2 regions of the Klebsiella electrica genome follow, and region 1 is predicted to be linked to the other one. Evidence: predicted binding sites of a transcription regulator. Region 1 holds the regulator's gene; the other holds the start of a gene.
The links. The regulator PurR, encoded in region 1, represses purine synthesis genes. The targets are predictions, from matches to a motif close to CANGCAAACGTTTGCNTG.

Region 1 (4,934 bases):
GATCAGAACCTTAAAACAGCGTAGACGCTTTTTTGGCTTTGTGAGAAATCTCACGGAATATCCGTGAAGCTGCTATCCGACGTAGAACAGAGGAAGGGCGAAAACCCTTGCCGAAAGGCCTTCCATGGTGAAACGGGATGCATCCTGCTCCCGTTAATCTTAAAAATTTTTTTATTTATGTGAAGCCGCACCAGTATAGGCCGCTGAGATCAGGCTTTCAATAAAAATATATTAGCAGGCTAATTACTGACCTGTAACATCACTGAAACGCATTTATGCATGCGATGACTCCGTGGTCAGGCACACGCTCTGACGCTGCATAAAATAGCCCAGCCCGGCCAGCACGATAGAAACCAGCATCACGCTGGTGGTGGTCAGCAGCGGCGTGGCAATCAGCGCCGAGACCAGCAGGCTGGTCATGAAGCACAGGCCGAGCTGCAGCGTGTTCTGCAACGCGGCGGCACGACCTGTCGCCTGGGGGAACGGCTTCAGCGCCTGGGCGACAACTATCGGGTAAATCCCGCCATTGACAATCGCCATCACGCAGAAGGGAATCATCACCACAATAATTGAGGCGTCCGCAGCCAGGCCCACCATCCAGGTTGCGGCCACGCTGACGGCGAAAATCACCAGTAGCCAGGGCAGCAGCTGTTGGCCCTGCCATTTCTGCAGCGCCGCGCGGCATCCATAGCCACCGACTAAAAAGGCGATAGTCTGCGGGACATAGCTAAGACCGATAGCGGTCGGACCGTAGCCCATCTCATGGAGAATAAACGGCGACCCGGTCAACCAGGCAAAAAAGCTGGCGGAGCAGGCGGCGTAAATCAGCACGTTGCCGCTGTATTCGCGTGAGCGCAGCAGCGTCATAAAGGTCAGTTTTTCGCGGGCGTCACCCTGCGGCCTGGCGACCGGCTTCAGGCGCAGGGCGGGGACCATCAGCAGCAGGGCGATGGCAAAAAGAGTGGCAAAAATGGTCTGCCATTCGAGATGGGCGAGCAGCCAGCTGCCGAGCAACGGCGCCAGAGCCGGCGATAACCCCACCAGCGGCATGATGGTGGCGAAAATACGGTTAGTGCGCTGGGCGGGATAATAGTCCGTGACCATCGCCTGCCAGGTCACCGCCGCCGCGCAGACGCCGAGAGCCTGGATAAAGCGCAGCGCCAGCATCAGGGTGGCATCGCGTACCCACAGCATTCCCAGACAGCCGATAGCGAAGATAGCCAGCCCGGTCAGCAGAATCGGTTTACGTCCGTAGCGGTCCGAGAGCGGGCCCCAGAACAGCTGCCCAATGGCGAAGCCGGCGAGGAACAGACTCAGGCTGGCGCTGACTGACGCCGCAGAGGTATTGAGATCCTGCTGGATAGCCGAAAAGGCCGGCAGATACATGTCGGTGGCCAGGAAACCCAGCACGCTGAGTCCCGCCAGCCACACTAAAAATCCTTTCCCCGGTTGTTGCATAACATTCTCTTATAGATACAGATAGGATGCCGCAGAGTGTAGGGAGTGCATTCTGGCTTGTGAAACGCTAATATTTTCTACATGCATTCAAAATTTTTGCAGGCAGAATATGTGGTCCGAATACTCACTCGAAGTTGTTGATGCTGTCGCCCGCAACGGCAGCTTCAGCGCAGCGGCGCAGGAGTTGCACCGCGTACCTTCGGCGGTCAGTTATACCGTCCGTCAGCTGGAAGAGTGGCTGGCGGTACCGCTTTTTGAACGCCGCCATCGCGATGTCGAATTGACCCCCGCCGGGCTTTGGTTTTTACAGGAGGGACGTTCTGTTATCAAAAAAATGCAGATCACCCGCCAGCAGTGCCAGCAGATAGCCAACGGCTGGCGCGGTCAGCTGTCGATAGCCGTGGATGACATCGTTAAACCGGCCCGTATGCGGCAGATGATTGTCGATTTTTATCGTCACTTTCCGGATGTCGAGCTGATTGTTTTTCAGGAGGTCTTCAACGGCGTCTGGGACGCGCTGGCCGACGGGCGCGTGGAGCTAGCTATCGGGGCCACCCGTTCTATTCCGGTGGGGGGGCGCTACGCTTTTCGCGATATGGGGATGCTGAGCTGGGATTGCGTGGTGGCGAGCCATCATCCGCTGGCGCAGATGACCGGCCCACTCAGCGATGATGTGTTGCGCAACTGGCCGTCGCTGGTCCGGGAGGATACCTCCCGCTCGTTACCGAAACGCACGACCTGGCTACTGGATAACCAGAAAAGGGTGGTGGTGCCGGACTGGGAGTCATCGGCGACCTGCCTGTCGGCGGGATTGTGCGTTGGCATGGTGCCGAGCCATTTCGCCCGCCCCTGGATTGACCGCGGCGAATGGACCGCGCTGGCGCTGGAAAACCCGTTTCCGGATGCCGCATGCTGCCTGACATGGCAGCAGAGCGACGCCTCGCCGGCCCTCTCATGGCTGCTGGATTATCTGGGGGACAGTGAAACGTTAAACCGGGAGTGGCTGCGGGCGCCGGAGTAGCCGGCGCCGCACGGGCGATTAGCGACGGTAGTCGACGAACGGGCCGTCGACGACAGAGCGGCGCTCTACCAGTCGCGGGTGAACCTCAATCGACTGAGATTCTTCACGCTTATTGACGATCCGATCCATCAGCATATTGAAGGCCGCTTCCCCCAGCGAGTCTTTCGGCTGATGGATGGTGGTCAGCGCCGGGCTGAAATAGCGGGCGTTACGCACGTTATCATAACCGATCAGCGAAATGTCCTGCGGCACGCGCAGACCCATCTCATCCGCAGCACAGATGGCGCCCATCGCCATGATGTCGCCGCCGCAGAAGACTGCCGTCGGGCGATGCTGCTGGCTGAGGATCTGCTGCATCGCGCGGTAGCCGGATTCAGGCTCGAAGTCGCCCTGAACAATCCAGTTTTCCGGAACGGCGATCTGCGCTTCTTCCATGGCTTTCATAAAGCCCGCCAGGCGCCCGGCGCCGGTGTTACGCTCCAGTGGACCCGGGATCACGCCGATTTCACGGTGGCCGCGTTCGATCAGGTAGCGACCAGCCATGTAGCCGCCTTCGAAGGCGTTATCGATCACCGAATCGGTGAAGTCGGCTTTGGATTCACCCCAGTCCATTACCACCATCGGAATATGGCGGTACTCTTCCAGCATACTGAGCACCGATTCCGGATATTCAGAACACATAACCAGCATGCCGTCGACGCGCTTTTGCGCCATCATCGACAGATAGGCCTGCTGTTTTTCCGGATCGTTCCACGCATTGCCGAGAATCAGGGTATAGCCTTTCTGGAAACAGCTCTTTTCTACGGCTTCAATAATCTCAGCGAAATAGGCCGCTTCGCTGCTGGTGGCCAGCAGGCCGATCGATTTGGTGTGATTAACCTTCAGGCTGCGAGCAACGGCACTTGGAGAATAGTGCAGTTCTTTGATCGCCGCCCACACGGCGTTGCGGGTCTCTTCCGCCACGAAACGGGTTTTGTTAATTACATGTGATACTGTTGTAGTGGAAACGTTTGCGCGCTTCGCTACATCTTTAATTGTTGCCATTACTTCTCACTCCAGACCTTGACCTGATCGTCTGATTATCGATACGTAAACGTTTGCCTGTACACACCCTGAAGACAATTTTCATCATTGCATCACGTCGGGAAAACGACACAGAACGACAGGAAGGGGTCAATGGCCGATACGCTTTCAAATTAGCGTGGGATTTTGTCCGATCTTGCGGCAAAGGGGAAGAGCAAAAATGTGCATCGCCCTAAAACATGGAAGATTTTTGCGCGATAGTGTGCAAAAATGAGCAAGCTCACTTTTCATGTGGGGATAACAGGGGGAAAAATTGATGGATACAGATTTAAAGTTTTCGCTGACGACAACGATTATTGTCCTGGGTCTTATCGTGGCCGCTGGCCTGACAGCGGTACTGCACTGATTTATCCGGGGGAGAGGTCTCTTTCCCCCGACATCCCGCCATTATTACCAATTTCGCAAAAATCTTTTGCCATTTCGTTTACTTTTGTTTTTTTGTGATTGATGTCATGCTTTTGACTTCTAATGAGATACCGTCGCCGATGACGGTCTGCTGGAGTCATTGCATGAAAATCAACTTCCCCTTATTAGCGCTGGCGATAGGCGCGTTTGGTATTGGTACCACGGAGTTTTCCCCGATGGGGCTGCTGCCGGTGATTGCCAAAGGCGTCGACGTGTCAATTCCGGCGGCGGGAATGCTGATCAGCGCTTATGCGATCGGCGTGATGGTCGGGGCGCCGCTGATGACTTTGCTGCTCTCTCATCGCGCGCGCAGAAATGCGCTGATTTTTCTGATGGCGATCTTCACGCTGGGTAACGTCCTCTCCTCAATGGCGCCGGATTACACCACGCTGCTGATTTCGCGCATTATCACCAGCCTTAACCACGGGGCTTTCTTCGGCCTCGGTTCGGTGGTGGCGGCGAGCGTGGTGCCCAAACACAAACAGGCCAGCGCGGTGGCGACCATGTTCATGGGGTTGACCATCGCGAATATTGGCGGCGTTCCGGCGGCGACATGGCTGGGCGAAACGATCGGCTGGCGGATGTCGTTCCTCGCGACGGCAGGTCTGGGGCTGGTGGCGATGGTTAGCCTGTGGTTTTCGTTGCCCAAAGGCAGCGCTGGCGAGCGCCCGAACGTTAAACAGGAGCTCTCCGTGTTGGTCCGTCCGCAGGTGCTCTCCGCGCTGCTGACCACCGTGCTGGGGGCAGGCGCCATGTTCACCCTCTATACCTATATTGCGCCGGTGCTGCACACCGTTACGCACGCCTCGCCGCTGTTCGTCACCGTCATGCTGGTGTTGATTGGCGTCGGCTTTTCGCTGGGTAACTACCTGGGCGGTAAGTTCGCCGACCGCTCCGTCTCCGGGACGCTGAAGGGTTTTCTGCTGCTGCTGATGGTTATCATGCTGGCAATTCCGCTGCTGGCGCA
Region 2 (4,934 bases), 1.1 Mb from region 1:
AATATCGCTGAATTTCAGGCCCGCCTGCTGTAGTGCTCTGAGCAGCAGGTTGTGGGAGCTGGAGCCTTTCTGAAACGCGACTTTGCGCCCCTTCAGTTCAGCGACGGTTTTGATCGGGCTGTTTTCCGCGACCAGAATCACTTCCGCTTTTGGCTTCGGCGGTTCCGCGCCGACATAAACCAGATCGGCTCCGGCTGCCTGGGCGAAAATCGGTGGGATATCACCAGTACTGCCCAGATCGATACTGCCGACGTTTAGCGCCTCAAGCATTTGCGGGCCGGCGGGAAATTCTATCCACGAGATTTTGGTGTTTGGGTAGCGCTTTTCCAGCAGCTGATGGCTTTTGGCCAGCACCATACTGACGCTGCCTTTTTGGTAGCCGATGCGCAGCGCATCCGGCGCGGATTGTGCCGCCTGGCTCAGGGCCGATAGCGTCAGCAACCCACTCAGCGCGAGGGTTTTGAGAAGGTTACGCATGTTCCACCCCATGGAGAGTCTTGAGCGCGGGAGCGCGGCTGGTCGGACGGTGCAGCGCCTGCCAGAAGGTCTCCAGCGCCAGATCGAGTCGCCCCTGCAGATTAGGGGTAAACTGCGGTTTATGTTGATAGTCGGTGACCTGACTATCGTCAGCGAACACGCCGTGCAGAATCTCCTGCGCTTTGAGGGCGTTGAGCACCGGTTTTAGTGCATAATCCACCGCCAGCATGTGGGCAATTGTGCCGCCGGTCGCCAGCGGCAGGACGATTTTCCCCTCCAGCGCCCGTTCCGGGAGCAGGTCGAGCAGCGTCTTCAGCGCGCCGGAAAAAGAGGCCTTATACACCGGGGTGGCGATGATAAGCCCATCGGCGCCGGCCAGCTGTTCGTTCAGCGTATGTAACGCCGGATTATCGAAGCGAGCGTACAGCAGGTCTTCCGGAGCAAAATTTTGCAGATGCCAGTGGCAGACTTCAACGTCTGCCGCGGAGAGCGTCTCTCTGGCATATTCCAGAAGTGCGCTGGAACGGGAAGGGTAACGCGGACTGCCCGCAAGTGTAATAACACGCATCTTCTCTCTCCTTATAACCAAATGTTTGCATTTATCTATAATTGATAACATTTGCTGGCAGTGTGACAGAGCCGATTTATTTCCCTAAATGATTTTTCCACCCTTGTTTTGTCAAAAATTGCATAATGCGGGGGGAGAAAAGTAAACGTTTGCGTTGGATGCGAGATTTTTTGTCGCAGGTCAATTCCCTTTCCGGCGTCGATCGAACATAATACGCCCCCGGTTTGCACACCGGGAATCCAGGAGAGTTCATGTACTACCCCTTCGTTCGTAAAGCCCTTTTTCAGCTCGATCCTGAGCGCGCTCATGAAGTTACTTTTCAACAATTACGTCGTGTATCAGGTACGCCGCTGGAAATGCTGGTCCGTCAGAAGGTGCCGTCCAAACCGGTCACCTGTATGGGACTCACGTTTAAAAACCCGCTGGGTCTGGCCGCTGGGCTGGACAAGAACGGCGAGTGCATTGATGCGCTCGGCGCCATGGGGTTTGGCGCCATTGAAATCGGTACCGTAACGCCGCGTCCGCAGCCGGGGAACGATAAGCCGAGGATCTTCCGCCTGGTGGATGCTGAAGGTTTGATCAACCGCATGGGCTTTAATAACCACGGTGTTGATAACCTGGTTGAGAACGTAAAAAAGGCGCATTTTGACGGTATTCTCGGTATTAATATCGGTAAGAATAAAGATACGCCGGTTGAGCAGGGTAAAGATGATTATCTGATTTGTATGGAAAAAGTCTATCCATATGCCGGGTATATCGCCATTAATATCTCCTCACCGAATACCCCGGGCCTGCGCACCTTACAATACGGCGATGCCCTCGATGACTTACTCTCTGGTATTAAAAATAAGCAGCTTGAGCTGCAGCAAAAACATCAAAAATATGTCCCTGTCGCGGTGAAGATCGCCCCGGATCTTTCTCTTGAGGAATTGATCCAGGTGGCCGACAGTTTAGTTCGGCATAATATTGATGGCGTCATTGCCACCAATACTACCCTCGATCGTTCGCTGGTCCAGGGAATGAAATTCTGTGATGAAACGGGTGGCCTCAGCGGTCGTCCATTGCAATTAAAGAGTACGGAAATTATCCGTATGCTGGCGACAGAATTAAATGGTCGTTTGCCCATTATCGGAGTCGGAGGGATTGACTCGGTGATCGCGGCACGGGAAAAAATCGCTGCCGGTGCAAGCCTCGTCCAGATTTATTCCGGATTTATTTTTAAAGGCCCTCCGCTGATTAAAGAAATTGTTACCCATATCTAATCTTTTCCCCCTCTGATCCCCCCAGGGCTTTATTTCCGGCCCTGGTTGTTTTATATTCCTTCACTGTTGCTTATTTAGACATTTTAGTCTTTTCTTAATTTTGGAAATTATTCTGTTGCAGGCTGCCATTGCATTACAGATGCACGGGAAAGAGGACGGGGAAACGATGCGAATTAAACCTGACGATAACTGGCGTTGGTATTACGATGAAGAGCACGATCGCATGATGCTCGATTTGGCCAATGGTATGTTGTTCCGTTCGCGGTTTGCGCGTCGGATGTTGACGCCCGATGCCTTCGCGCCTTCCGGATTCTGTGTTGACGATGCCGCGCTGTATTTCTCTTTTGAAGAAAAATGTCGCGATATTGAGTTATCTAAAGAGCAGCGCGCGGAATTAGTTCTCAACGCGCTGGTCGCCATTCGCTTCCTGAAACCGCAAATGCCAAAAAGCTGGCATTTCACAACGCATGAAATCTCCTGGCAGCCCGCCACCGGCGATGCCGCCAGCGCCTGGCTCAGCGATAGCGGACAGCAGGTGAATCTGCTGGTGATTGAACCGGGCGAAAATGCCGCGCTCTGCCTGCTGGCGCAGCCAGGGGTAACGGTCGCCGGGCGAGTCATGCAGCTGGGGGATGTGATTAAAATCATGAACGACAGGCTGCAACCGGCACAGGGTATGACCAGCTACAGCCTGGGTCAGGCGGTTTAAAACGCGCTAAGGCACCAGCCGTAAGGCCGTTTTCGGTATACAGCTACAGCACAGAATCGTACCATCGTCAGCGACCGCGTTTTTCTTCAACGGGCTGACCTCGCCTTCTTCCAGTCTGATGCGGCAACTGCCGCAAATGCCCGCCCGACAAGAGTAGGGGATGCGAATGCCTTTTTGCTCCAGCTGTTCCAGCAATACCTGCTGATTATTGCCGCTAAACCGCTGTCTCTGCCATTCAATTTCAATCACGGCATCCGGCTGCGAGACGACCTCTGGATTCTCGTCGCTTTCGCCTGCGCCGTAGGCTTTTGCCGGGCCGCGAGTCAGCACTTCCACTTCATCGCCCACGCGCACTACGCCGCTGTTGCGGGCAATCAGGTTTTGCCCAAAATCGACATCGCCATTATCCAGCGCGGTACGGAACCGTTGCAGGGTGGCCAGCGGTTCGCCGGAGGGATGCTTTTGCCCCCGCTCCGGACTGACGGTGGTCAGCACGCAGCGGCTGCAGGGTTTTGCCACATCAAAAACCACCTCGCCAATGCGAATCACTTTCCAGGTATCCTCTTCCCAGGCCGCCGCGCCGGTCACCACCAGGTTAGGGCGAAACTGCTCCATTCGCACGCTGGCCGGACAGCGCTTTTGCAGATCGCGCAGCGAGGCTTCGTTGGCCAGCAGGTAGGGGAAACCATCGGCAAAGGTGAGTGGGACCGCATCATGGCGTTTCACCCGGCGGGTGAGGTGAGGGCCTAACCAGCGGAGCTGAACATCGCGGTTAAAGAAACCGCTGAGCCACTGGTTGACCGCGGGCGGAGCAATCAGCGCGGTGAAGTGATTGCCCCAGACTTCGGTCGGCGCTCCCTGCGGCGAAAAATCGCTGAAGCGCACTATCGCGCTGCTGCCGTCTACCGCCGTCAGATGAATACCGTCGTGCAACGGGGACGGCGTAAACTTCACCATCTGCGGAAACTGGCGGGCAGTAATAAAGGTGCCATCGGTTTCCGTCACCATAAAGGCGCGATCGCAGGCCAGGCCGCTAATATCGGCAAACGCGTGCGTCAGACCAATTCCACGCATGGATTTGACGGGATGAATAAAAAGTCGCGATAGCGTTATCATGCGCTGCCTCTGGGCTTAAAAATAAGCCTTTAACTTTATGACATGAGGCGCATATTGGCTATAATGCGCAACAATTTTCTTTTAGTAAAAGTGACGATATGAATTCTCTGTTTGCCAGTACGGCTCGTGGCCTTGAAGAGCTGTTAAAAACTGAACTGGAAGCACTTGGCGCGGTGGACTGCCAGGTAGTCCAGGGCGGGGTCCATTTTCAGGGAGATACGCGCCTGCTGTATCAAAGCCTGATGTGGAGCCGACTGGCTTCGCGCATCATGCTGCCGCTGGGCCAGTGCAGCGTGTATAGCGACCTGGATCTGTACCTCGGGGTGCAGGCCATTCCATGGACGGAGATTTTCACCCCTGACGCCACCTTTGCCGTGCATTTTAGCGGACTGAACGATGAGATTCGCAACAGTCAGTACGGGGCGTTAAAGGTTAAAGATGCGATCGTCGACAGCTTTACGCGTAAAAATCTGCCGCGGCCCAACGTCGATCGTGAAAATCCCGATCTGCGGATTAATGTCTGGCTGAATAAAGAAACGGCGCATATTTCACTCGATCTCAGCGGCGAAGGTCTGCATCTGCGCGGCTACCGCGACGGCACCGGTATGGCGCCTGTCAAAGAGACGCTCGCGTCGGCTATCGTTATGCGCTCAGGCTGGGTTCCGGGAACGCCGCTGCTCGATCCGATGTGCGGTTCCGGTACGCTGCTGATTGAAGCCGCCATGCTGGCGACCGATCGCGCACCGGGCCTGCATCGCGGTCACTGGGGTTTCAACGGCTGGCTGCAGCACGATGACGCGGT

Region 2: pyrD (quinone-dependent dihydroorotate dehydrogenase) is a predicted target of PurR. The motif match lies at 1,184-1,201, and genes of this name have one in related genera.

The regions. Positions count from the first base shown of each region.
Region 1 is NZ_CP041247.1:2,321,824-2,326,757, forward strand. It holds gene punC (purine nucleoside transporter PunC) at 274-1,458, opposite strand; gene punR (DNA-binding transcriptional activator PunR) at 1,568-2,479, shown strand; gene purR (HTH-type transcriptional repressor PurR) at 2,498-3,523, opposite strand; gene cydH (cytochrome bd-I oxidase subunit CydH) at 3,819-3,908, shown strand; gene Electrica_RS11045 (MFS transporter) at 4,072-4,934, shown strand, end outside.
Region 2 is NZ_CP041247.1:3,449,045-3,453,978, reverse strand. It holds gene Electrica_RS16590 (sulfonate ABC transporter substrate-binding protein) at 1-477, opposite strand, end outside; gene ssuE (NADPH-dependent FMN reductase) at 470-1,045, opposite strand; gene pyrD (quinone-dependent dihydroorotate dehydrogenase) at 1,297-2,307, shown strand; gene zapC (cell division protein ZapC) at 2,474-3,016, shown strand; gene Electrica_RS16570 (YcbX family protein) at 3,023-4,132, opposite strand; gene rlmKL (bifunctional 23S rRNA (guanine(2069)-N(7))-methyltransferase RlmK/23S rRNA (guanine(2445)-N(2))-methyltransferase RlmL) at 4,231-4,934, shown strand, end outside.